2 regions of the Akkermansia sp. UBA7090 genome follow, and region 1 is predicted to be linked to the other one. Evidence: riboswitches for the same ligand, from Rfam matches in the RefSeq annotation. Region 1 holds a riboswitch; the other holds the start of a gene.
What was found. A riboswitch is a leader RNA that binds a small molecule or an ion and turns the genes downstream of it on or off. The one in region 1 is predicted to bind cobalamin.
Positions count from the first base shown of each region.

Region 2: another riboswitch for cobalamin. It lies ahead of B3075_RS00355 (ribonucleoside triphosphate reductase); the one in region 1 lies ahead of B3075_RS09040 (TonB-dependent receptor plug domain-containing protein).

Region 1 covers NZ_DKYW01000025.1:181,484-193,290, forward strand. The annotation lists gene cbiB (adenosylcobinamide-phosphate synthase CbiB) at 1-320, opposite strand, end outside; gene B3075_RS09035 (cobyric acid synthase) at 324-2,900, opposite strand; cobalamin riboswitch at 3,247-3,383, shown strand; gene B3075_RS09040 (TonB-dependent receptor plug domain-containing protein) at 3,419-5,425, shown strand; gene B3075_RS09045 (extracellular solute-binding protein) at 5,571-7,688, shown strand; gene B3075_RS09050 (beta-galactosidase) at 7,785-10,127, shown strand; gene B3075_RS09055 (porin family protein) at 10,378-10,980, opposite strand; gene B3075_RS09060 (amidohydrolase family protein) at 11,128-11,807, shown strand, end outside.
Region 2 covers NZ_DKYW01000002.1:26,859-38,665, reverse strand. The annotation lists gene B3075_RS00375 (M42 family metallopeptidase) at 1-377, shown strand, start outside; gene B3075_RS00370 (hypothetical protein) at 604-1,158, opposite strand; gene B3075_RS00365 (rubrerythrin family protein) at 1,309-1,857, shown strand; gene B3075_RS00360 (phosphoethanolamine transferase) at 2,082-3,806, shown strand; cobalamin riboswitch at 4,146-4,330, shown strand; gene B3075_RS00355 (ribonucleoside triphosphate reductase) at 4,486-6,582, shown strand; gene nrdD (anaerobic ribonucleoside-triphosphate reductase) at 6,638-6,832, shown strand; gene B3075_RS00345 (anaerobic ribonucleoside-triphosphate reductase activating protein) at 6,859-7,593, shown strand; gene B3075_RS00340 (SLC13 family permease) at 7,689-9,428, shown strand; gene B3075_RS00335 (ATP-binding protein) at 9,496-10,938, shown strand; gene B3075_RS00330 (response regulator) at 10,925-11,404, shown strand; gene B3075_RS00325 (aspartate:alanine exchanger family transporter) at 11,518-11,807, shown strand, end outside.

The DNA.
Region 1 (11,807 bases):
TTCCGGGCATGCTCGGCCAGGCTGCGCGGGGCCATGCAGATGTAAATGACCAGAACGGACGGAATCCAGAATGCACGGAGGGAGGATAATAAGGAAAAGGGGAGGAAGAGCGCCGCGCATCCGAACCATGCAGGGATACAGGTTGCCAGCGCCGCCGCCATTCCCGCATGAAAAGTTCCTCCCCACCTCTGCCTCGCCAGTGTTTCCATGCGGCGCGCGCACCGGCCGATCAGACAGACGGGATGGCGCCTGTTGGGCGGTTCTCCCGCCAGAATATCCAGCAGGAAGGCCGCAGGCAGGATGAACGGGCACGGGAACATGGGTCAGCGTTTCAGTTGGAGAGCTCGGTAAATGGTTTTCAGATCCAGATGTTTCCGGACTACCTCCGCCAGACGGTCCAGCGCTCCGTCCAGGTCATAAGCGGTGTGCAGGGCTGGGTTGGCCTTCAGCCCCGAATCTTTCCTGACCATGTTGATGAACGCGCGGCGGAATTGGTCTCCGTCCAGCATGCCGTGCAGGTACGTGGCCCAGATGCGGCCTTTGCCGTAGCCGCAGGGGGAACCGTCTTCCCGGAACATGATGGGGGCGCAGCTTCCTTGATGACGGGTAACACCGTGGTGGATTTCATAGCCTGCGGCGGGAGTAGGTAGCGGCGTGCTTGCCCGGCGCACGTTGAGCAGGGTTTTGGCGGCGGCGAAGGTGGTGGAAAGTTCCAGCAGCCCCAGCCCCGGCGTGCGCTCCTCCGGGGATTCCATGTGCAGCGGGTCCAGAATGTCCGTTCCCAGCATTTGCAGCCCCCCGCAGACGCCCAGAATCCATTTTCCTTTTCCGGCATGACGGCGGATGAGGTCTTCCAGCCCGGCGGAACGGAGGGAGGCCAGATCCGCCGCCACGCTTTTAGTGCCGGGCAGGATGACCAGGTCCGGATTTCCCCATTCTTCCCGTGTCCGCACCTGGCGGAGCCGGACGTCCGGTTCCGCCGCCAGCGGGGCGAAGTCCGTAAAGTTGGAGACGTGGGCGGGCATGACCACGGCCACATCCAGGCAATCCGCATGTTTCCCGTGCTCCCCGTGGCCAGGGGGCAGCGTGGCGCGGTCTTCTTCCGGAATGTTGATGTCCCGCATCATCGGGATGACGCCCAGCACGGGCTTGCCCGTATGGTTCCGCATGTAGCTGTGCGCAGGGGCCAGCAGATCCGGGTCTCCTCGGAATTTGTTGACCACGAACCCCGCCAGCAGTTCTTTTTCCCACGGGGCGAATGTCATCCACGTTCCCAGAAAGGAGGCGTATACGCCGCCCCGGTCAATATCCCCGGCGAGCAGAACCCTGGCACGCGCGTAGTGGGCCATGTTCATGTTGACCACGTCTGCTGATTTCAGGTTGATCTCTCCTGGGCTTCCGGCCCCTTCCAGACAGAGGAGTTCATATTCATCCGCCAGGGAATCGTATGCCTTGCATACGTCCGGCCAGAAGCGCCTTTTGGCCGTGAAGTATTCCCGCGCGTCCATGCTGCCTACAGGCCGCCCCATCACGATCACCTGGGAGCCGGTATTGGAATGGGGCTTGAGAAGAATGGGGTTCATCCTGGCATCCGGATCAACGCGGCAGGCCTGGGCCTGCACTATCTGGGCGCGGCCCATTTCCTCTCCCAGCGCAGTTACGCCGGAGTTGAGGGCCATGTTCTGCGCCTTGAACGGGGCCACCCGGTAGCCGTCCTGAAGGAAAATGCGGCACAGGGCTGCCGTGAGCACGCTTTTTCCCGCATCGGAGCAGGTGCCCTGAATCATCAGGGCCGGTCTGGGCGATTTACGGATAATGGAAGGGCCGTTTCCCGCCAGTTCGGCGCGCAAGGCTTCTGCCAGCAGGGCGTGTTCCTCCGGCGTGCGGATGCCGGAGCGGAACCAGCCGCCCGTTTCCAGTCCCGGATAATTGGAACAGTCGCGCAGCGCGATGCCGTATTTTTTCAGGAGCCGGGCTGCCAGGCCATGAGGCGCCCCTGCCAGGCGGAAGAGCAGGAAGTTGGCCTCAGACGGGAGTACGGCGGCTCCCGGCAGGGAGGAGAGCCTGCGGAACAGGTCATCCCGGCGTTCCCGGTTCCGGGCGCGTTCCCTGTCCGCCCAGGAAGAGGGGTGTTCCAGAGCGGCCCTCACCGCCGCCGCCGCGAAGGCGTTCACGTTCCAGGCGGGCAGGGATTGCCGCAGCCGCTCTGCGAGCGGAGCTGCGCAGATGGAAAAACCGCACCGGACGCCGGCCATGCCGTAAAACTTGGTCAGGGAGCGCAGCACCACCAGGTTGGGCAGGAGGGATGCTTCCCGGAGCAGTGATTCCGTCCCTTCTGCGTAATCCATGAAAGATTCATCAATGATCCAGATGACTTCAGGGCGGCCCTGAACGGCCCTGCACAGGGCCGCTGCGTCCAGCAGGCCACCGGACGGATTGGCGGGATTCGCCAGAAAAACGGCGCTTCCGTTTGCTGCCTGTTCCGCCAGACGGCGAAGAGACGGGAGGAAGGAATTCCGTTCCTCCGTCCGGATGGAAAGAACATCCGTGCCGTGGCGCAGGCAGGCCAGCCTGTATTCGGAAAAAGCGGGTTCCGGAATGACGGCCTGTTTCAGGTTTAATGCGCGCGGAAGGGCGTGAATGAGTTCATTGGCCCCGTTCCCAAATGCAAAGCAGCCGGCTGGCATCCCATAATGAACCGCCGCCAGATCACGCAAATCCGCCATGTCCGGAGAAGGGTAGGGTACCGCGTTTTCCATGGCCTTCCACAGCGCTGAGGCGATGAACTCCGGCATTCCTTCCGGCCTCAGGTTGACGCTGAAGTCTAGAATATCCCGTTCCGGGCGGCAGGCTTCCGCCGCCAGGGATTTTAAGTCTCCGCCATGTGAAAAAACGTTCATGCTACAGTGATTGGAACCGGCGCGCCAAAGGTCTGCCCGTACCGGAGAAAGAAAGGAAACGCCTTGCAAATTCGGAATTCCTCAGAACCGGAGGCTTCGCCGGAAACGGGAAATCTTCCCAGTCCCGGAACAGTGGGAACAAGGCGCGTCATGAGCGCATCATGTCCTGTATGCGCCGGGAGTGACAAGACAAAAATGGAACGCCCTGTATGGAAAAGAGGGATGAAAAGAGAGGCGCTGAAACGAGGAAACGTTCTTAAGACGGCGGAATGTTCAAAGAAAAAATTTTTTGTCTTGTCATACCGGTCTCTTTGGTATTTCATCCGTCCCATGAACCCTTATGGGAAGGGTTACAGACCTCAGGGACGCCCGTAGCCGGGCAGGAAATAGATGGGGAATACCGGTGTGAATCCGGAGCGGTACCGCCACTGTAAGCGAGCCTGACTCGCAAGCCAGGAAACCAGCCTGTGAGGTTGTCCAACTGTTCGGCGAGTTACCGAACGTAAGGCACTACAACCATGCTTTATACGAAGAAAGCCCTTCAAATGGGCGCTATTGCTGTTGGCCTTGGCGCATTCGCAGGCCAGTCCTCCCTTGCCGAGTCCGCTAAAAAGGAAGACTCCAAGCCCTCCGTCAAAACGGAAACCATGCAGGTGATGCCGGAACTGACCATGGCGTCTCACTTTGTGGGCGTGCCGTACAATCGCTCCGGAGTGTCCGTTTCCATCATCAAACCGGAAGAATTCCAGAAGGCGGGCATTGAAACCCTGACGGGCGCTCTTTCCCAGACGCCCGGCGTTTTCACGCTGGACGGAGGCGGCACCTGGCAGCGCGGTTCCGTGAGTAATACCGTCATCCGCGGGATGAACAAGGAGACCTACACCCTGACCATGGTTGACGGCATGCGCATCAGTGATGCCAATATGTCCGGCAACAAGCTGCTGGGCATCACCAATCTCTTTACGGTGGGCAATGCGGAAGTGGTGAAAGGCGCGCAGGGCGCCGTTTTCGGTTCCGGAGCCATTGGCGGCGTCGTCGCGATGGATACTCCGGAGGGGGAAGGCGAGCCCGTAACCAGGATTTTTGCGGAGGCCGGTTCCTTCGGCTCTTTCAACAGCTATGTCACTTCATCCGGCAAGATCAAGAAGCTTTCCTATTTTGTGGGCGTTGGGTTTGAAACTACGGAAAACGATCCGTCAATCTATCCGGCTATTTATGACAACAGGACAGGCATGAACGATTTCCGCCAGTGGCAGGAAGCCGTGCGCCTGGGCTATGACGTCAATGACAAGGTGAAGGTGAACTTTACCTATCGCCGCCTGGATTCCTACTTTGAATATCCCACGCCGTATGTGGATTACAGCCAGTGGCCTTCCGTTCCGGATTCCCATCTGTACAATACGGAAGACAAGAACCGCAGCAACCTGGTGACAGGGCGTGTGGATGCGGAGATTTCCAAGCTGTGGTCCACCAGCTTCATGGTGGGGCATTACAACATGGACTATTCCTGCCATACTCCCGGATTTGACTTCCAGCCCAACGTGATGCGCAACCGCCGCTTTCAGATGGAGTGGCGCAACGCACTGACGTGGAACAAGGAATGGAAAACCATCGCCGGCATGGCCTGGGACCGTTCCGACTACATGAGCGAAAACAATTACGTTGCCAAGGATGAATGGCAAAGCACGCTTGCCTTCTTTGCGGAGCAAATGTGGTCCCCCACGGACAGCTTTGACGCCAGCGTGGCCCTGCGCCTGGAACATGATTCCGTCTGGAACAATCATTTTACGTGGCGTTATTCCAATTCCTGGAAAGTGACGGGCAAGGATTCTCCCACCCGTATTTTCGGTTCTGTGGGTTCCGGTTTCCGCGCGCCCACCTATTTTGAGCAATATGCGGCCAATTACGGTTATGTAGGCAATCCTGATCTGGAGGTGTCCAAGTCCCTGGGCGGCGACCTGGGCGTGGAACAGCGTCTGGCGGACGGCCATTATGCTTCCGTGACGGGCTTCTGGACCCGTATCGACGATGAAATCGGCACCATGAGCGTAGGCGCCTGGCCTGATTCCTATACCACTTACACCAATTATTCCCACTGCACTTCCTACGGCGTGGAAGCAGCGTTCAAGGGACAGTTCAAGGACGCGTGGAACAGCGGCTATTATGCCAATTACACCTTCACGATGCCCAAGCGCGATTCCATCGGCAAATACGAAACCATCCAGATGGCCAATACCGCCCGCCACACCATCAACGCAGAGGTTTATACCTCCCCGGTTGAAAAGCTGACGGTCGGCTTCGGCGTGACGGCTGCCATGGGACGCACGGACTACAACTATGCCCGTCTGGACAATTTCTTTACGGCGCGCCTGTTCGCCCGTTACCAGGCAACGGACAATGTGTCCCTCCATGTGCGTCTGGAAAACCTGTTTGACCAGAAATTCATCATGACGAATGATTATAACTCCGGCCCGCGTGAAGCCCGCGGTTTCGGAATCTTCGGCGGTGTGACGGTCGAATTCTAATTCCTTTCACTACTAATTGTTGATTGCTCCCCCATCTTCCGTTTTGCGGGCTGTTTCAGGCGAAGTGAACAGTTCCGCGCGGAAGATGGGCTTTCTGTTTTCCGTAGTTCCCGGAATCGGTTAACATGCGGCAGTCATCTGAGCTGTGTTGCGCTGGATATCCATACTGGGGGCATTGGCCCTTTCCGTCTTTCTGGGAGGTGTCTTCTACTTTTCCCAGCGGGAAGAGGATGTTTGGCATGAGATTTCCGGGCGGATGGACGGCAGGGGAATGCCTGCCGTATTTGACGGTTTTGTGGAACGCTGGAACAGAGCCGTGGAGTGGGAGCTGCGCCGTGAGTTGGCTGAAGGGGAAAGGAAGAAAAAACTTCTGGTCGTTTCCCGAGGGGAAGGGGACGATCGGCGTTTGGCGGAACAGTCCCGTTCCGTGGAACGCATCAGGAAAAGGCTGTTATTGAAAGACCATATCCGCCTTCTTCCTCTGGAAGACGTGCCAGACGGATTGGAATGGCAAACCGGAATGGAAGAGCCGGAGGTGGGCGATCCGCGCGCCGTCAAGGGGGGGAAGGTCCGGTTGTGGGTCAATACTCCGTTTCCCGGAACGTTGCGTGCTTTCGGACCGGGAAGTGAAAATTTTTTCAATTACTCCGCCATTGACAACGTGTGGCTTCCCCTCGTGGGGTTGCATCCGGAAACCTTCCGGCCCATTCCGGGGTTGGCGGACCGCTGGGCCCTGTCCGCAGATGGAAAAACCGTTTTTTATCATCTGGATCCGGAAGCGGCCTATTCGGACGGACGCACCGTGAAAGCGCAGGATTTTCTGTTGAATATTTGCCTCCGCACGTCCTGTTTTGCCCGGGACCCGTTCTGGACTACCCTGTTCCGTTCCATGTATGACCAGATTACGGTATATGGGGATTCCGTCATTGCCCTTACGCTGCCGTCCCGCGGGCCGTTGCTGCCTTACATGGCCTGTGCGGATTTTCATCCGGCCCATCCCGGTTTTTATCATGATTTCAACGCTCTGTTTCTGGAACGCTACCAGTGGAAAGTCCCTCCAAATACGGGAGGCTACATGGCTGTTCCCGCTAAAATCCGGATAGGTGAAAGCATTACCCTGGCCCGCGTGAAAAAATGGTGGGCAAAGGACAGGAAGTATTACCGCCATTCCTGCAATGCGGACCAGGTGGAGCATGTGTTTGTGAACATGGAAAACAGGGCGGTAGAAATGTTCCGCCGCGGGGATCTGGACATCATGAACGTCCGCAAGCCGGAGGTGTGGGAAACGGGGCTGGAGCAGCCGGAAGTGCACCGGGGCTATATAGATAAATACAGTCAGGAAGCCAATTATGCCTGCCCTCCGTACGGCCTGTATCTGAATTGCTCGGACAAACTGTTGAAAAATCCGGATATCCGCCGCGGGCTGGCGCATTCCGTGAACATGGGTATGGTGATTGATACCCTGTTCCGCGGGAATATGAGAAGGCTCGGTTCCTACATGGAGGGGTACGGAGACCTGACTCTTCCGTTGAAAGCGCCGGAATACAGCAAGAAAAAAGCCATGGAATATTTTGCCCGCGCCGGTTACCGGGAAATGGGGGCTGACGGCGTGCTGAAAAATGGACGGGGAGAACGGCTGGTGGTGGAGTTGACATTTGCGGATTCATCCACCCTGATGACTAATGTCTGTTCCATTCTCCGGCAGGAAGCGCTGAAGTGCGGGGTGGACCTGCGTCTGGATTCCCTTACCTACAGTGTCTGTTCCCGTAAGGTTTTTGAAAAACGGTATCAGGCGGCTCTGTGGGCGTGGCCGTTGCAGACGCCGTTCCCCCGGCTGTATGAAACATTTTCTTCCGAGTTGGCGTATGACGCCCGCGGAAATCCCGTAAGCAATACGAATAATATTGTTGCCGTGTCGGACGCTGAACTGGATGCCGCTCTGGATGCGGAACGCAATGCCCCGGATACCGATTCCCTGAAACAGGCCCTTCACCGTGCCCAGCAGCGCCTTCATGAACTTTGCGTCTGGATTCCCGGCTGGAGGGAGCCCTACACGCATATCGCCTGCTGGCGCTGGATACGCTGGCCGGAATCACCCACGCGGTTCTGTTCCCCCAGAATTTACGATCCTCTGGAGTCGCACCTGTACTGGGTGGATGAGGAAATAAAGAGGGAGACGCTGGAGGCTCGGAGCCGGGGCGTTCCGTTTGAGGAAAAGCATCAAATAATGCATCTTGAAAGAAAGGATGGTTCCGCTCCGTAATAAAACCGGGCCGCCTCTCTTTTTAAATTGAAAGGAGGTGGTTTTTCATCATAATCCCCATCTCATTTACTGCAATTAATTATTAATTCCATCACCATGAAATTATCCTTTTTCCCCGTTCTTCTTCTGGCAGGGCATCTTGGCGTGGCCGCTCCCATGCCTCTGCCGGAATCCAATGACGGAGCCAAACATGTCTTTTCCACTAATCAGGAAAATTTTTTGATGGACGGAAAGCCCGTCAAAATCATTTCCGGGGAAATGCATTACCCCCGCGTGCCGCGCCAGCACTGGAAAGACAGGTTCCAGCGCATGAAAGCCATGGGCATGAATACCGTCTGCACTTATCTGTTCTGGAACGCTCATGAACCGGAACCGGGCAAATGGGACTTCTCCGGCAATCTGGATTTTGTGGAATTCATCAAGGAAGCCCAACAAGCAGGCCTGTGGGTCATCGTGCGTCCGGGGCCCTATGTGTGCGGGGAATGGGAATTCGGCGGATTTCCCGGCTGGCTGCTGAAAGATGAAGATTTGAAAGTCCGTTCCCAGGACCCCCGCTTTCTGGAACCGGCCATGGCTTATCTTAAAAAAGTCTGTTCCATGCTGGAACCGCTGCAGATCACCAAGGGAGGCCCCATCATCATGGCCCAGGTGGAAAATGAATACGGCTCCTATGGTTCCGACAAGGATTACGTCAAGAAGCACCTGGACGTGATCCGGAAAGAACTTCCGGGCGTGGTTCCCTTCACGTCGGACGGTCCGAACGACTGGATGATCAAGAATGGCACGCTTCCGGGCGTGGTTCCCGCCATGAATTTCGGCGGCGGAGCCAAGGGCGCCTTTGCGAATCTGGAAAAGCACAAAGGCAAAACGCCCCGCATCAACGGCGAATTCTGGGTGGGATGGTTTGACCACTGGGGCAAGCCCAAGAATGGCGGCAGTACGGAAGGTTTCAACCGCGACCTGAAGTGGATGCTGGAAAACAATGTTTCTCCCAACCTTTTCATGGCGCATGGAGGGACCTCCTTCGGTTTCATGAACGGGGCGAACTGGGAAGGCGCCTACACGCCGGACGTCACCAATTACGACTACGGCTCCCCCATTTCCGAAAACGGAACCCTGACGGACCGTTACCGCACGTTCCGCCAGACCATTCAGGATTATTACGGTGATACGTACAAGCTTCCCGAACCTCCCGCCCAGCCGGAAATGATGGAGCTGCCCCCCATCACGTTTACGGAAACGGCCGGCATGTTCTCCCGTCTTCCTCAGCCCGCCATCCGCAAGGATCCCGTCCACATGGAAGCCCTGGGGCAAAGCCTGGGCTTCATCCTGTACCGGACAAAGGTGCAAGGCCCGGTGAAAGGAGAACTGAAGATGAACAACATGCAGGACCGCGCCATCGTTTACGTGGACGGCAAGAGGCAGGGGGCGGCGGATCGCCGTTACAAGCAGGATTCCTGTGACGTGGTGATTCCTTCCGGACTTCACACGGTGGACATCTTTGTGGAAAACATGGGCCGCATCAACTTCGGCGGTCAGATCCAGGGCGAGCGCAAGGGCATCCGGGGGCCCATCACGCTGGACGGCAAAAAGCTGGAAAACTTCCTTATCTACAACTTCCCGTGCAAGGGAGTGGAGCTTTTTCCCTTCTCCGGCAAGAAGCCGGCGGGCGACCAGCCCGTGTTCCACCGCGGATATTTCAACGTTTCCAATCCCAAGGATACCTACCTGGATATGCGGGACGGCTGGAAGAAAGGCGTCGTGTGGGTGAACGGCCGCAATCTGGGCCGCTTCTGGTTTATCGGCTCCCAGCAGGCTCTTTATTGCCCCGGAGAATACCTGAAACCTGGGAAAAATGAAATCGTGGTGTTGGACGTGGACGGAGGTTCCGGCACGGTGAAGGGGGTGAAGGAAGCCATTTATGAAGTCAACAGAGACCCCGCCATGGCGGATGTCTTCCGCGTGGGCAAACCTGTGGCTCCCGCTGCCGGCCAGCTGGTGCATAAGGGGACCTTCGCCAGGGGGGCGGATCAGCAGGAAATCAAATTCCGCGCTCCCGTCCAGGCCCGTTACATCGCCATTGTCAGTAAAAACGCCCATGACAACGGCCCCCATGCCGCTATTGCGGAGCTGAACTTCCTGGATGCCTCCGGCAACCTGCTTCCCCGCGAACAGTGGTCCGTGGTTTATGCGGATTCCCATGAAACGACGGGGGAAGCCGCCCAGGCGGGCCTGGTGATGGACAACCAGCCCACCACCTACTGGCATACCAAGTGGCAGGGGGACAACCCCCAGCACCCGCACATGATCGTGCTGGATCTGGGCAAGGTGCAGAAACTTTCAGGATTCCGCTACCTGCCGCGCCAGAACCGGGAAAACGGCCGCATCAAGGACTATGAAGTCTATGCGTCTCCCAAACCGTTCAAGCCTGCCAGGTAAGATCCACTGAATTGCTGAACTTTCCAGGGCCGCTCCCTCTTGAATGAGGGGCGGCCTTGTTGCGTCCGGACATCCCGGAAGAAACAGTCCTCCTTTTTCCGGATAAGAGCCGTCCCGGTTTAAAGAGGCGTATCAGCTTTTCGTTCCCTTGTTTTCCGCTGTTGTGCGGGTTGGCATTTCATGCGCAAAAAAAGACGGCTCCGCAGTGTAACGGAGCCGCCGAAAGGCAGTAAAAACTGATAGCTGGTTGTTAGAAGTTCCAGGAAAAGCCCAGCTTGATGGTGTGGTAGCCGGGATCATTGTAACCCTGAATCTGGTAGTATTCGTAGCCAATCAGGAAGTCCGCGCTGTTGGAGATGCTGAACTTGAAGCCGGCCTGGGCAGCCCAGGAGAACTTGGTGGAGGAAATGGTGCGGGAACGGCTGCCGTCTTCCAGGCCATGAATGGTGGTCTTCACGTCGCCGTAAGTGGCGCCGACTTTGCCGCCCAGATAGAACATGGTGTAGTCGCCGATGGGAAGGTTCAGCGTGTAACCGGCCATCATCGGAATATAGGTGGAACGGAGGCTGGCGGTATAAGGACCGCTGATGCCCAGGTCCTGCACGCTGGGATGGTGGGAACCGGCCAGAATACCGCCGTTCAGGGAAATTTGATGAACAATGCTGCCGGTTTCAATATAGTTGAAAATGCTCAGATTGCCGCCGGCCACGTTGGGCATGGCGTCTTTGGTGGCGATTCCGTAAGCCCCTTCCAGGGACATGCCGAACTGGCCGTCGTATTTGTCGGCATGATAGGCGCTGGCGGAAGACACGGAGGCCGCAATGGCCAAACCTAACAGTATAGTTTTGTTCATATGGAGATAAATGGTGAATTTAACTGTAATACATTCTTGGCAGTTTTCTCTTTTGAAGTCAAACATGAAATATCAAATGGACGCGAAATCCCCAAACCCGGGGAGATGAAGTTGCCAGAACGCTCCCGGTGGGGTACATTCTGCTTCATGGAACAACAAGCGTGTGATTTGCTGGTGACCGCTTCCCGCATTCTGGGCGGGGCGGAACAGTCCGGCGCTCCCGGAGATGCGGCCGTCGCCGTCCGGGACGGGAAAATTCTGGAAACGGGGGGCGTTGCAGAGCTGGAAGCCAGGTGGACGCCCGCCGTCCGCAGGGATCTGGGAAATGTGCTGCTGATGCCGGGGCTGATTAATGCCCATACGCATGTCCCCATGACTTTTTTGCGCGGTTTTGCGGATGACTTGCCGCTGATGGAATGGCTGACCGGGCATATTTTCCCGGTGGAAGCCCGGCTGACGGATAAAATCGTCTCCCTGGGGGCCCGGCTGGGCATGTATGAAATGATGCGGACGGGCACCACGGCGTTTGTAGATTCCTACCTGTTGGAGGCCAATGTCCTCCAGGAAGCGGAACGCATGGGAATGCGCTGTGTTGGCGGGGAAGTCGTTTTTGCTTTTCCTTCTCCGGCATACGGGGGGTGGGATGGTGCGGAAGCCCTGTACCGGGAGCAGGCGGAACGCTTTTCCGGCCGCGGCAGAGTGCAGGTGGCCCTGATGCCGCACAGCGTGTACACTACCAGTGACGAAGTGCTCCGGAGTTCCATGAAGCTGGCGGAGGAACTGGATCTGATGCTGCATATCCATTTGTCCGAATCCGCCGGGGAAGT
Region 2 (11,807 bases), on a different contig from region 1:
GCGCCGCCATCAAGCTGTATGACGGTTCCGTCATTGCAGACCGCCGCATGGTCAAGTTCATGAAGGCCATGGCAGACGCCCACAAAATTAAATGGCAGACGGAAATGCTGCCGGCGGGAGGCACGGATGCCGGCGCCATGCAGAAATTCGTTCCGGGCGGCTCCATTGCCGGGGCTATTTCCGTACCCACCCGCAATGTGCACCAGGTTATTGAAATGGCTCACAAGGACGACCTGGACGCTTCCGTAGCGCTCCTGACTGCCTGTGCCATGAACGTGGACAAATGGGACTGGTCCTGGAACTCCGTCAACGAATGCCCGGCGGAAAAACCTGCCAAAGCTACCAAAGCCGCCGCCAAGAAGAAAAAGGCCAAATAACAAATCTGGCCATTAATCCATCATCACCCGGCAGGCCGCCCCGGAAACGGAGGCGGCCTGCCTGTTTTCAACCGCCTTCAGGTGTTCCGGGCACGGCCCTCCATTCAGCCAGTCATACCGCAGGCGCCTGAGTCATACCTCCGGTGGCCTTTTCAGCCGGCCCTGCCATAAAAAAATCCTCCGGCATCTTGCAATGCCGGAGGAGAAACAATCCTGAAAAAGAAAGTTACTTGGCCGCGGGGGCAGACGCTTCCTTCTGAGCGGGAGCGGGGGCCGGAACTGCTTCCACTTCCACCTCTTCCTCCACTTCCACATCTTCTTCCGGACCGGCAGCGCCGGTCTGCTTCATGGCGTCCTTCAGAGCCTGGCTTCCGTAAAAGTCGGCCTGCTGCAAACGCTGCATGTCGGTCATCATGCCCATGAAAATGGGCAGAAGCTCGGCCTGGCGCGCCTGCATGGCGGCATCCATTTCAGCCTGGACCTTCTGGGCGCTCTTGGAAAGGGCTTCTCCCTTTTCATTAATCTTCGCCATCTTTTCCGCAGCCGCGTCTGCAGTAGCCTTGTCCTTCACCGTGCTGAGCGTGGCGGACATTTCCTTCATCAACGCCAGCATCTGATCGGCGGCTTCCTTCGCTTCCTTGGAAACTTCAGCAGCCGGCGCAGCGGGCGCGGCAGGGGTTTCAGCGGCCGGCGCGGGCGCCGGAGCCGGGGCATCCTGGGCGGAAGCCATACCTGCAAATGCCAGGGCACATGCCGAACTAATTGTTACAATGCTCTTCATAACGTTTCTGTTGTACAGGCTCGCCATGCATGCGTCAATGAATCATTGTGTAACGGCTTCCCGTGATGCCGCAGAAAGATTTGCATTTTTTCCTCCCGCGAAGGATTTTTTCAGTTGCATCTTTTTAGAATTATTATAAATTCACCTCCGATGACTAAAACCATAGAAAACCTGAAAGCTGCCATTACGGGCGAAAGCACCGCCTCCGCCACTTACGCGGCCTATGCCGCCAAAGCCGCCCAGGAAGGGCAGCCCCTTATTCAGAAATTGTTTGAAGCCGCCTCCAAGGCGGAATCCGTCCACGCCGCCAACCACAACAAGGTTCTGGAAAAGCTGGGGGCAACCATGGAACCCATCGATATCCAGATCCATGTAGGGACCACCGCGGAAAACCTGAAAGCCGCCATTGCCGGGGAAACCCATGAATTCGAGAGCATGTATCCGGAATTCATCGCTGTGGCGGAAGAGGAAGGGCAGAAAGCCGCCGTCCGCTCCTTCACGTGGGCCACGGAAGCGGAAAAAGAACATGCCGATTTTTATTCCGTCGCCCTGAAAGCCCTGGAAAGCGGAGACACCAGTTCCCTGCCCAGGCAATACTGGATATGCCTGGTTTGCGGAGATACCTTCAGATCTCTGGAAGGCGTGGACGCATGCCCCCTCTGCGGCGCCAAGGCTGAAAAATTCCTTGTCATCGGATAAACTCCGTTTGAATGCCGGGGACCATCCACGGCACCTGAAAACCGCCCGGAATATCCCGGGCGGTTTTCTGTTTTTCCAGAGCAGTCCATGAAAGAAAACTTCTCTTTTCTACGGAGGCGGGGCACTCCGGGAAAAGCTTCTCCCATATTCTGCTTGCGATTCATTTTGAAACCCTTATAATATCTCCCCGCTTTAAGCAGGAAGAATTTTATCCCTTCTTTGCGATGATCCCTCCCCATGCATCCGCCGGTTCCGCAGAACGGTATCCGTCCACATACGGCCTGTTGACCGTTATCTGCCAGGCTCTGCGCTCCGCGTTCATTCCCCGCCGCATGCGATGTCTTTGGGCGGCCGGACTTGCGGCGGCTCTGGCGGCTAATCCCTATGTGCTCAACGACGGCCAGAGCCTGTTGATGAGCTGCCTGGGCATCGCCTGCTCCGCATCCCTGCTCTGCGGCACCATTCTTTTCTGCCTGAAATACCGCTTCACCGCCTATGTCCTTCTTCCGGTCATTATCCTGTTTAATGCGGGCCTGTACATGATGCAGATGCGGTACGGATTGACCCTGAACCTTTCCGTGCTTTCCAGCATGGCGGAGACCAATTTCCGGGAAGCCTGTGCTTTCTGTACCCCCGCATCCATTGCAGGGACACTGCTTCTGACCGGGTTTATCTACCTGGCCATCTACTGGAGCCGCCGTTCCCTGCGCCAAAAAGCCACATGGGGCGCACTGACATGCATTTGGAGCCTGTACGGGGCCCTTCTGCTGCTGAGCATTCCGGCAGCCTCCTACAGCTCGGAACCCCTTTATCTTTATTATACGTCCGACAAAGCAAAAGGCTGGCCTCTCGTGGATTTCACAATGACGTACAAACTGGTGGACGAATACATCACCCAGGATGCGGGGCGTTTCAACACATTGCGGAATCTGCCGTCCAGCGCGGAACCCCTTTCCCGCTGCGAAGCCCCAGATGACTTGGCCGTGGTTTTCCACATGGGGGAAAGCGTCCGGGCGGACCATCTTCCCCTGAACGGGTACCACCGGAATACGATGCCCCGGCTTTCCAGAGAGTCCAACGTCGTCTCCTTCCCCCACGCCACCTCCTTCGGCATTGTGACCAGAATTTCAGCCATCGGCATGTTTACGGACGCGGAACTGCGCCGCCGCGCCCCCGGTCACTCATCCTTCATTGACCTGTTCAACAAACACGGGTTCCATACTGTCCGCATCATGGATTTGAGCGGAGATTCCATTCATGACTATTCCCTGGGCATCCTGACACGGAGCTGCCGCGGACGGGAACAGACGCCGCCCCAGCACCAGACGCCCGGAATGATGCAGGAACGCACCTCCCTGGTCATGGAGAAATCCCTGAAACGCCACGGCCTCGACAGGCAGCTCTACATCATTTACAATAACGGAAGCCATATGGCGTTCAGCTACCCCCCGCAGGCGGAACGTTTTACCCCGGCATCCTGCAATATGGACGACCCCAAGGCCCATCTGGAAGAAACCGTCAATGCTTATGATAATTCCATCGTGGACCTGGATGCCTCCATTCACCGCATGATTGCACTGTTGAAGAACAGGCCCGCCATTTATTTTTACTGTTCCGACCACGGCGTAGCGCTGGGCGAGGAAGGAAAAATGTTCCAGGGCCATATTCTGCCGCCCGTTTACCGGCCTGCCATGTTCATCTGGTATTCGGACGCTTTCGCCTCACGCTATCCGGACATGGTGCGCGCCCTGAAAGCCAACCGGCTGAAAGCCGTCTCCCACGACCACATCTTCCATACCCTTCTTTCCCTGGCTTCCATCCGGTCGGAAATCGTCAGAAACGAGCTGAACCTGGCTTCTCCGGACGCGCGGGAAACTCCGGTCCCCCTCCAGCCGGAAACGCTGGCGGAATGGCTGCCCGTTCCCGCACCGCCGCAACCGCATCCGTAAAAAAGAGGCCGCCACGCGAGAAACAACAGGAGGCGGAGGCTTCCACCGTACCCGGACTTGCAATGAAGGGCCGAGGCACTCCCGCACACGGCGCGCCTCCGCTTCCCAGCCGGCAGCGGACCGAATGGAAGAAGCCTCGTCCCAAACCGCCCCGCATACCACTCAAAAGATTCTCCGTTGACGGCTTTCCCGCTCTCCCCCGGACCAGAAAAGGAACGCCGGGGCATCTATGGCGCCATGACGGAAAAGAAAGCTGTGTTATCAATCATTTTTCTGCCTTCATATACTATATATAGTATATAAATAATTATTTAACACATTATTTATACATTTTTCTTGCGGGATGTCTCTTTCTGTGGTTCATTGCGTTCCAGCGCAGGTAACGGAAGACGGTGAAAATCCGTCGCGGACGCGCCGCTGTAACCGGTAGACGATGGACCGGACACTGGCTGCCCAGGCAGCCGGGAAGTCCCCATCACATGTCGCACCGGAAGCCAGAAGACGACCTGATGCTGCCGTATCCCCATCCCGCGGACAGGATGAACATACGCACAGGTCTCCAGCATGCCCCCTTTCCGGGGATGCGCGCATGCAGCCGGCCCCTGCCTATGGTTTTTCCAGGCTTTTGCCCAGGCTCGCGGATGAGCGGTCACCACTCTTTCCAAGCGAGACATCCACCATGGCAACAAGCATCATCAAACGTTCCGGGAAAAAGGAACAATACCAGGGCTATAAGATTGAAGAGGCCATTAGAAAAGCCTTCCACAGCTCCGGGACCGCCTACAACCGTTCCATCTATGAAGAGGTGGAAGCCAAGCTGAGCCATCAGGACAGCGCGCATGTAGAAGAGATTCAGGACATGATTGAACGCGCCCTGTTCCGCTCCGGATATTTTGACACGGCCAAGGCCTTCATTACCTACCGTTTCCTGCACAAGATGCAGCGCGAACAGCTTGGCGGCCTTTATTCCGGCAATACCTACGTGGACTGCAAGCAGACGGTAGAGGAATATATCGGCCAAAGCGACTGGCGCATTGCCGCCAACTCCAATACCACGTATTCCAATGCGGGGCTCATCAACAACACGGCGGGCAAAGTGATCGCCAACTATTGGCTGGACCAGGTTTACTCCGCACGGGAAGGAGCCGCGCACCGGGAAGGGGATTACCACATCCATGACCTGGATTGCCTGACCGGATACTGCGCCGGATGGAGCCTCCGCAACCTGCTCAATGAAGGATTCAACGGCGTGCGCAGCCGCGTGAACAGCAGGCCGCCCCGCCACTTCCGGGAAGCCCTGGGCCAGATGGCGAACTTTCTGGGCATCCTGCAAAGCGAATGGGCCGGCGCCCAGGCCTTCAGCTCCTTTGACACCTTCCTGGCGCCCTACGTTTTCAAGGACCAGACAGACTTTCCCCGCATCAAGAAAGACATCCGCAGTTTCGTCTATAACCTGAACGTGCCCTCACGCTGGGGACAGTCTCCCTTTACCAACGTCACGATTGACTGGACTGTGCCGCGCGACCTGCGGGACCAGGCCCCCTTCAGCGGAGGGGAACACCTCTTTAAAGGAATAGAAGACGCGAACCTGCTCGCCCTGGCGAGAGAACGCGGCGCCAACAAGCTGACGGAGCTGACCTACAAGCATTTCCAAAAGGAAATGAACCTGATCAACAAGGCCTTTTACGAAGTTCTCACGGAAGGGGACAGCACCGGACAGCCCTTTACCTTCCCCATCCCCACCGTCAACATCACGGAAGACTTTGACTGGGAAGGGGAAAATGTGCCTCTCCTGTTTGAAAACGCCGCCAAAATCGGTTCCTCCTACTTCCAGAACTTCATCGGCAGCCAGTACACCGTCAATGAACACGGGGAACGCGTGCCTGACGAACGGGCCTACAAGCCGGATGCCGTGCGTTCCATGTGCTGCCGCCTCCAGCTGGACCTGCGGGAACTGCTTAAACGCGGCGGCGGCCTTTTCGGCTCCGCGGAAATGACCGGCTCCATCGGCGTGGTGACCATCAACCTGGCCCGGCTGGGCTACCTGTTCAAACAAAACCGGGAGGCCCTGTTCGCCAGGCTGGGAGAACTGCTGGACCTGGCCAAATCCTGCCTGGAAAAGAAAAGGGCCTTCGTTCAGGAAATGTATGACCGCGGCCTGTATCCCTACACCAAACGCTACCTGCCCACCTTCCGCAACCATTTCTCCACCATTGGCGTCAACGGCATGAACGAGCTGCTGCGCAATTTCTCCAACGACACGATGGACATCACCTCTGAAGAAGGCAGGGTCTTTGCTGAAGAGATTCTGGAATTCATCCGCTTGCGCATGCAGGAATACCAGGAAGAAACCGGCAACCTGTACAACCTGGAAGCCACGCCCGCAGAAGGCACCACGCACCGCTTCGCCCGCGAAGACCAGAAACGCTATCCCGACATCATCCAGGCCGGCCCCGTGGGGCAGCGTTATTACACGAACAGTTCCCAGCTTCCCGTGGACCACACGAGCGACCTGTTCCGGGCGCTCCAGCTTCAGGATGAACTTCAATGCTGCTACACGGGAGGAACCGTCTTCCACATGTACATGAACGAAGCCATCAGCTCCCCGGAAGCCTGCCGGGACATTGTCCGCAAAGTGCTGACCCGTTTCCGCATGCCGTACCTCACCGTCACCCCCCTCTTCTCCGTTTGCGAGAAGCACGGCTACCTGCGCGGGGAGCACGAATACTGCCCCTTCTGCGATGAGGAGCTGCTTCATATCCACAGGCATGAATAAAAATCCTCTTTCCCAATAGACGCCCGACTTTCAAAACCCAACCATCAATACGACAATGACCAAACAGGAAATATTAAGCAAGTACGCACAGGACCGGACCCGCTGCACCGTTTACACGCGCGTCATGGGCTATCACCGCCCTGTGGAAACTTTCAATGCCGGCAAACAGGGCGAGTTCCATGACCGCGTCCACTTCGTGGAACCGGGCCGCCCCTGCTCCTGCTCCGCCCAAACGGAACAGCCGCGATAATTCTCCCAACAACATATGCGAAGTCGATGGGAACGGGTCGGGGCATAGCAGACATCACGCCGCTCACCTTGCTGGATTTTCCAAATAAGGTGGCTTGCATCTTCTGGCTGAGAGGCTGTAATTTGTTTTGTCAGTACTGTTACAACGTCTCTCTGGTCAGGGGAACGGATTCTCCCGCCGGAGACCGGACGGACTACCTTGATTTTCTCAGAGATCGGGTGGGATTTCTGGACGGAGTAGTCCTGTCCGGCGGCGAGTGTACGCTGTGTCCCGACCTCATCCCTATCTGCCGCAATATACGGCAGCTTGGCTTCGCAGTCAAAATAGACACTAACGGCACCCGGCCCGGCGTGGTGAAAACGCTGGTGGAAGAAGGGCTTTGCGACTATATTGCACTGGATTACAAAGCGCCGGAAAAACTGTTCGGCTCCATTACCGGGCGTCCGGACTTATTTCCCTTCTTCACTCAAACGCTGGATTATCTGATCAACAGAAATTTCCCGTTTGAGGTGCGGACGACAATCCACTCCGGCCTTCTCGGGGAAAAGGAAATCAACCAGATCAGCGGGGATCTGACGTCGCGCGGCTATAAAGGAACCTACTACCTCCAGAACTTTTTTAATACAGAGGAAACGCTCGGCCAAATCGGTGCTCCTGAACGGATGATTGACTTATCCCTGCTAAATACGCACATCCCCATAGGGTTGCGCAACTTCCCCATCACGGAGAAAACGCCCGGCTCCAACTCTGGAAAACAATAGCCGTCCCCTCTGACATAATTTTTTCAAATAAAAGTTTCTATTTGTAAAATCGGGAGTACCCTTCCGCCCGCCAACCATATCACCAACTATTATTCATGAGTGAAACCCAAAACAAGCTGCTCAAGGCAGCTATCAGCCTGGCCGCCGCAGGAGTCGTCTTCTTCCTGCCTTTCGCTTCATGGGGAATCCAATTAAGCCCTATTGAAATCCGCGTTATCGCCATGTTCGTCATGGCGGCGCTTTTCTGGATTCTGGAACCCATCCCTATCTGGACCACCTCCGTGATGGTCATTACCCTGTCCCTGCTGTGCGTCTCCAACGGCTCTCTCTCATTCCTGATGCCGGAGCGTTATGACAAGGCGGCGGTATCCTCCATTCTGGATGACGCCATAGGCAAAGGGATCAATCCGGAGATAGTCGGTAAACTGAAGGAAAATGTTGAAACCCGGCTAAATAAGAAAACCAAGCTGGACGCGGAAGAAGTGAGGATGACCCTGGGGTTCCAGCTCATGGACGCTTATGAAAAAATAGATCTGAACGCGCAGGAACTGTCCCGTGAAGGAAAAACGGAAGAAGCCGTCAGGCAGGAATCCATAGCCGCCCAGCTCAAGACCGCGGCCGGACGCCTGTACAGCAAGGAAATAACCTCGCGCATCCAGGGGCTGCAATTTGTCAACACCATGCAGCAAAAATCCACAATGGCCACCTTTGCGGATCCCATCATCATGCTTTTCCTGGGCGGCTTTTTCCTGGCTGCGGCCGCGACCAAATACAGGCTGGACATGAACCTGGCCAAAGTACTTTTGAAACCCTTCGGAACCAATCCCAAATTTGTGCTTCTGGGGCTGATGTCCGTAACGGCCCTTTTCTCCATGTTTATGAGCAACACGGCTACGGCCGCCATGATGCTCGCCATCCTGACGCCGGTGCTGTCCCTGTTTACTCCGGAAGACAAAGGCCGCGCCGCCTTTGCCCTGGCCATCCCCATCGCCGCCAACCTCGGCGGCATCGGAACGCCTATCGGCACGCCCCCCAACGCAATCGCGCTGAAGGCGCTGCAGGGTATGGGGCTGGACGTTTCCTTCGGCAAATGGCTCATGTTCGGCATTCCTTTCGTCATCGTCATGATTCTGATTGCGTGGCTTCTCCTGCTGTGGCTGTTCCCCATCTCCCAAAAGAAACTGGAACTGCAGGTGGGTGGTAAATTCCTGAGAACCCCCAAGGCCATTATCGTTTACGTTACCTTTGCCGTTACCGTCCTGCTGTGGGTAACGGGCAAGGGAGTGCACGGGCTGGACTCCAATACCATCGCCATGATTCCCATCGCCGTCTTTGCCATTACGGAAACCATCACCAGGGAAGACTTGAAGAAAATGGGCTGGGACGTGCTCTGGCTGGTAGCCGGCGGCTTTGCCCTGGGGCTGGCCCTGCAAGACACCGGACTGGCAAAAAATCTGATCGGCTCCATTCCCTTTGCCGAATGGTCCCCCTTCCCGCTCATGGTGGGCACGGGAATCATCTGCCTGTTCATGGCCACCTTCATGAGCCATACGGCTACGGCCTCCCTGCTCATTCCGATTATCGCGGTCGTCGGCGTCAACATGGGCGACAATCTGGCCCCTATGGGCGGCGTTACCGCCCTGCTGGTATCCGTGGCGTTCGCCTCCTCCCTGGGCATGAGCCTTCCCATCAGCACTCCCCCCAACGCCCTGGCCTATGCCACCGGCCTGGTCAGTTCCAAGGGGATGGCCGTTTCCGGCGTCATTCTGGGCATCCTGGGCATGATTTTGACCTATGTCATGATGATGATTCTTGCCCAATGCCATGCTTTTTAAATAAGATAATGTTCCACGCCGGGGCCACATGCCCCGGCATGGTCAACATCAACGGGAAAAGCGCCATATGATCATTGAACAGGAGGAATTCCAGAAAAAATTAAAACGCATCAATCTGGCGTATTTTTCCGATCCGGACCGCATTATTGCCATCAGCAAGGGAAACAGCGTCGTCCGCCAGGGGGAACAGAACAAAAGGCTTTACCTGATTTTATCCGGCAGCGTGGTCTCCTACCGCCACGTCGTTAAAGAAGACCCGGAAACAGCTTCCACGTCCCATAAAATCTATAAGGCGTTCCGGGCAGGCCCCGGAGACTATTTGGGAGTGCAAAGTTTCTTCTCTGGATGGTTCCGCAGCTCCTCCGATCTCATTGCGGAAACTGATTTGGAACTGGCCTATATCGACACCGCTACCCCCGCCGTGGACGAGGAACGCTACGGAACGCTTCTGGAACAGTTTGTTCCCGCCATTGTCCATGAACTGGCGGCGCGCAATACCCGTGTCTTTGACCGCACTGCGGAAAAGGAAGAAGCGCTGCGGATGCTCCACCGTTCTGAAATGGCCGCCACCCTGGGGCAGTTATCCGCCGGAATAGCCCATGAGCTCAACAATTCCCTGGGAGTTCTGTCCCGTAAAACGGACTTTGTTCTGGAATCTCTGGACAACATGTTCCGCCAGGAAAACGCCTTCCGGTACACCCTGTACAATAAAGGGTTGGAAGGGTCTTCCTCCGCGTCCACTTCCGAACAGCGCAGGCTGGCGCGCCAGTTTGAAAAAAATTACGGGCTTTCCCAGGACGTGGCCAAGGCCCTAGCCCTGATTCCGGACATACAGAATCAGCCGGAACTGCTGGACAAGCCATTCCTCAGCCAGCTGGAACAAAACCTCCCTTATTGGGAATTGGGACACGACTTGCATGACATGAAACTGGCTGTCCGGCACGCTACAGCCATTGTCCGCTCCGTTCGCCTGCTGGGGGGAGGCAACACCAGACGGGAAGAAGGGGTGAACGTGACGGATTCCCTTACGGAAGCTGTTGCGCTGGTCAAGTCCAGTCTGCGCGGCGTTGATTTTGAAATGGTCCTGCCTCCCAGGGACGCCGTGCCCGGCATTTTCGCGGATATGACGGAGCTCGTTCAAATTTGGATCAACCTGCTTCAGAACGCCTGCGACGCGCTGAAAATAGAAAATACCCCCAACCCTTCCATCCATGTAGAATGCCGGGTGGAAAAAATCAGCAGCAAGGACCAGACATCCCATACCACCCGCGAAATTCTGGTCTCCGTCACGGACAACGGCCCCGGCGTTCCAAAGGACTTGCATGAAAAAATTTTCCGTCCCAACTTCACTACCAAAAAGAAAGGGCTTTCCTTCGGCCTGGGGCTGGGGCTCACCATCGTCCGGCGCATTGTGGACAGCTACGGCGGCCGCATCCGCCTGGAGAGCGTTCCGGGCCATACCGTTTTTACGATAATCATACCAACCATCAACAATCATGGAAAAAATTAACATCATTTGCGTGGACGACCAGCCGGAAGTCCTGGACAGCGTTTTGCGCGACCTTCGTCCGCTGAATTCCTGCTTCCGCCTGGAAGGGGTGGAATCCGCATCCGAATGCCGCGAACTGTTGGAAGAATTCGACCAGGACGGAGAACTGACGGGACTGATTATCTCCGACCACGTCATGCCGGGAGGTTCAGGAGTAGAATTGCTTGGAGGCATCGCCAAAGACGACCGTTTTGCCGGGACGCGCAAAATCCTGCTGACCGGCCAGGCCACCCACGCGGACACCATCCAGGCCGTCAATGACGCGCACATTGACAACTATCTGGAAAAGCCCTGGGATCCCGCCGTTCTCCTTACGACCGCCCGCAAACTGCTGACCAGGTTTATCATGGACAAGGGCATCGACCATACTCCCTATATGTCCTGCCTGGACCAGGCCACTCTGCTGGATTACCTGCGGAGAAATTGAAGGGCCGGAAGAAATACGCCGCCCCTCCGCTTTTTCAAAGCACGCATCCCCATCCGCGCAGGGCATTCCCCTGCCCTGCGCCAAGGAAGGGAACAAAACCGCTAACCGCCTTCATGTTTGATATTCTGCTCCAACATAACACCCTGGTTCTCTTTGGAATCATCTTTTTTGGCATCGCTCTCGGCAGCATTAAAATATACGGACTGAACCTGGGTCTTTCCGGCGTTCTTTTCGTGGCGCTGGCCGCCGGCCACTACCGCCTGGCCATTCCCGACGGCGTAGGGCAGCTGGGCCTGGCTCTCTTTGTATACTGCGTGGGCCTCAGCGCGGGCAACCGCTTCTTCTCCGCCATTGCCAAGCAGGGCAGCAAGCTGGCCATCATGTCTGCGGTGATTGTGGGAGT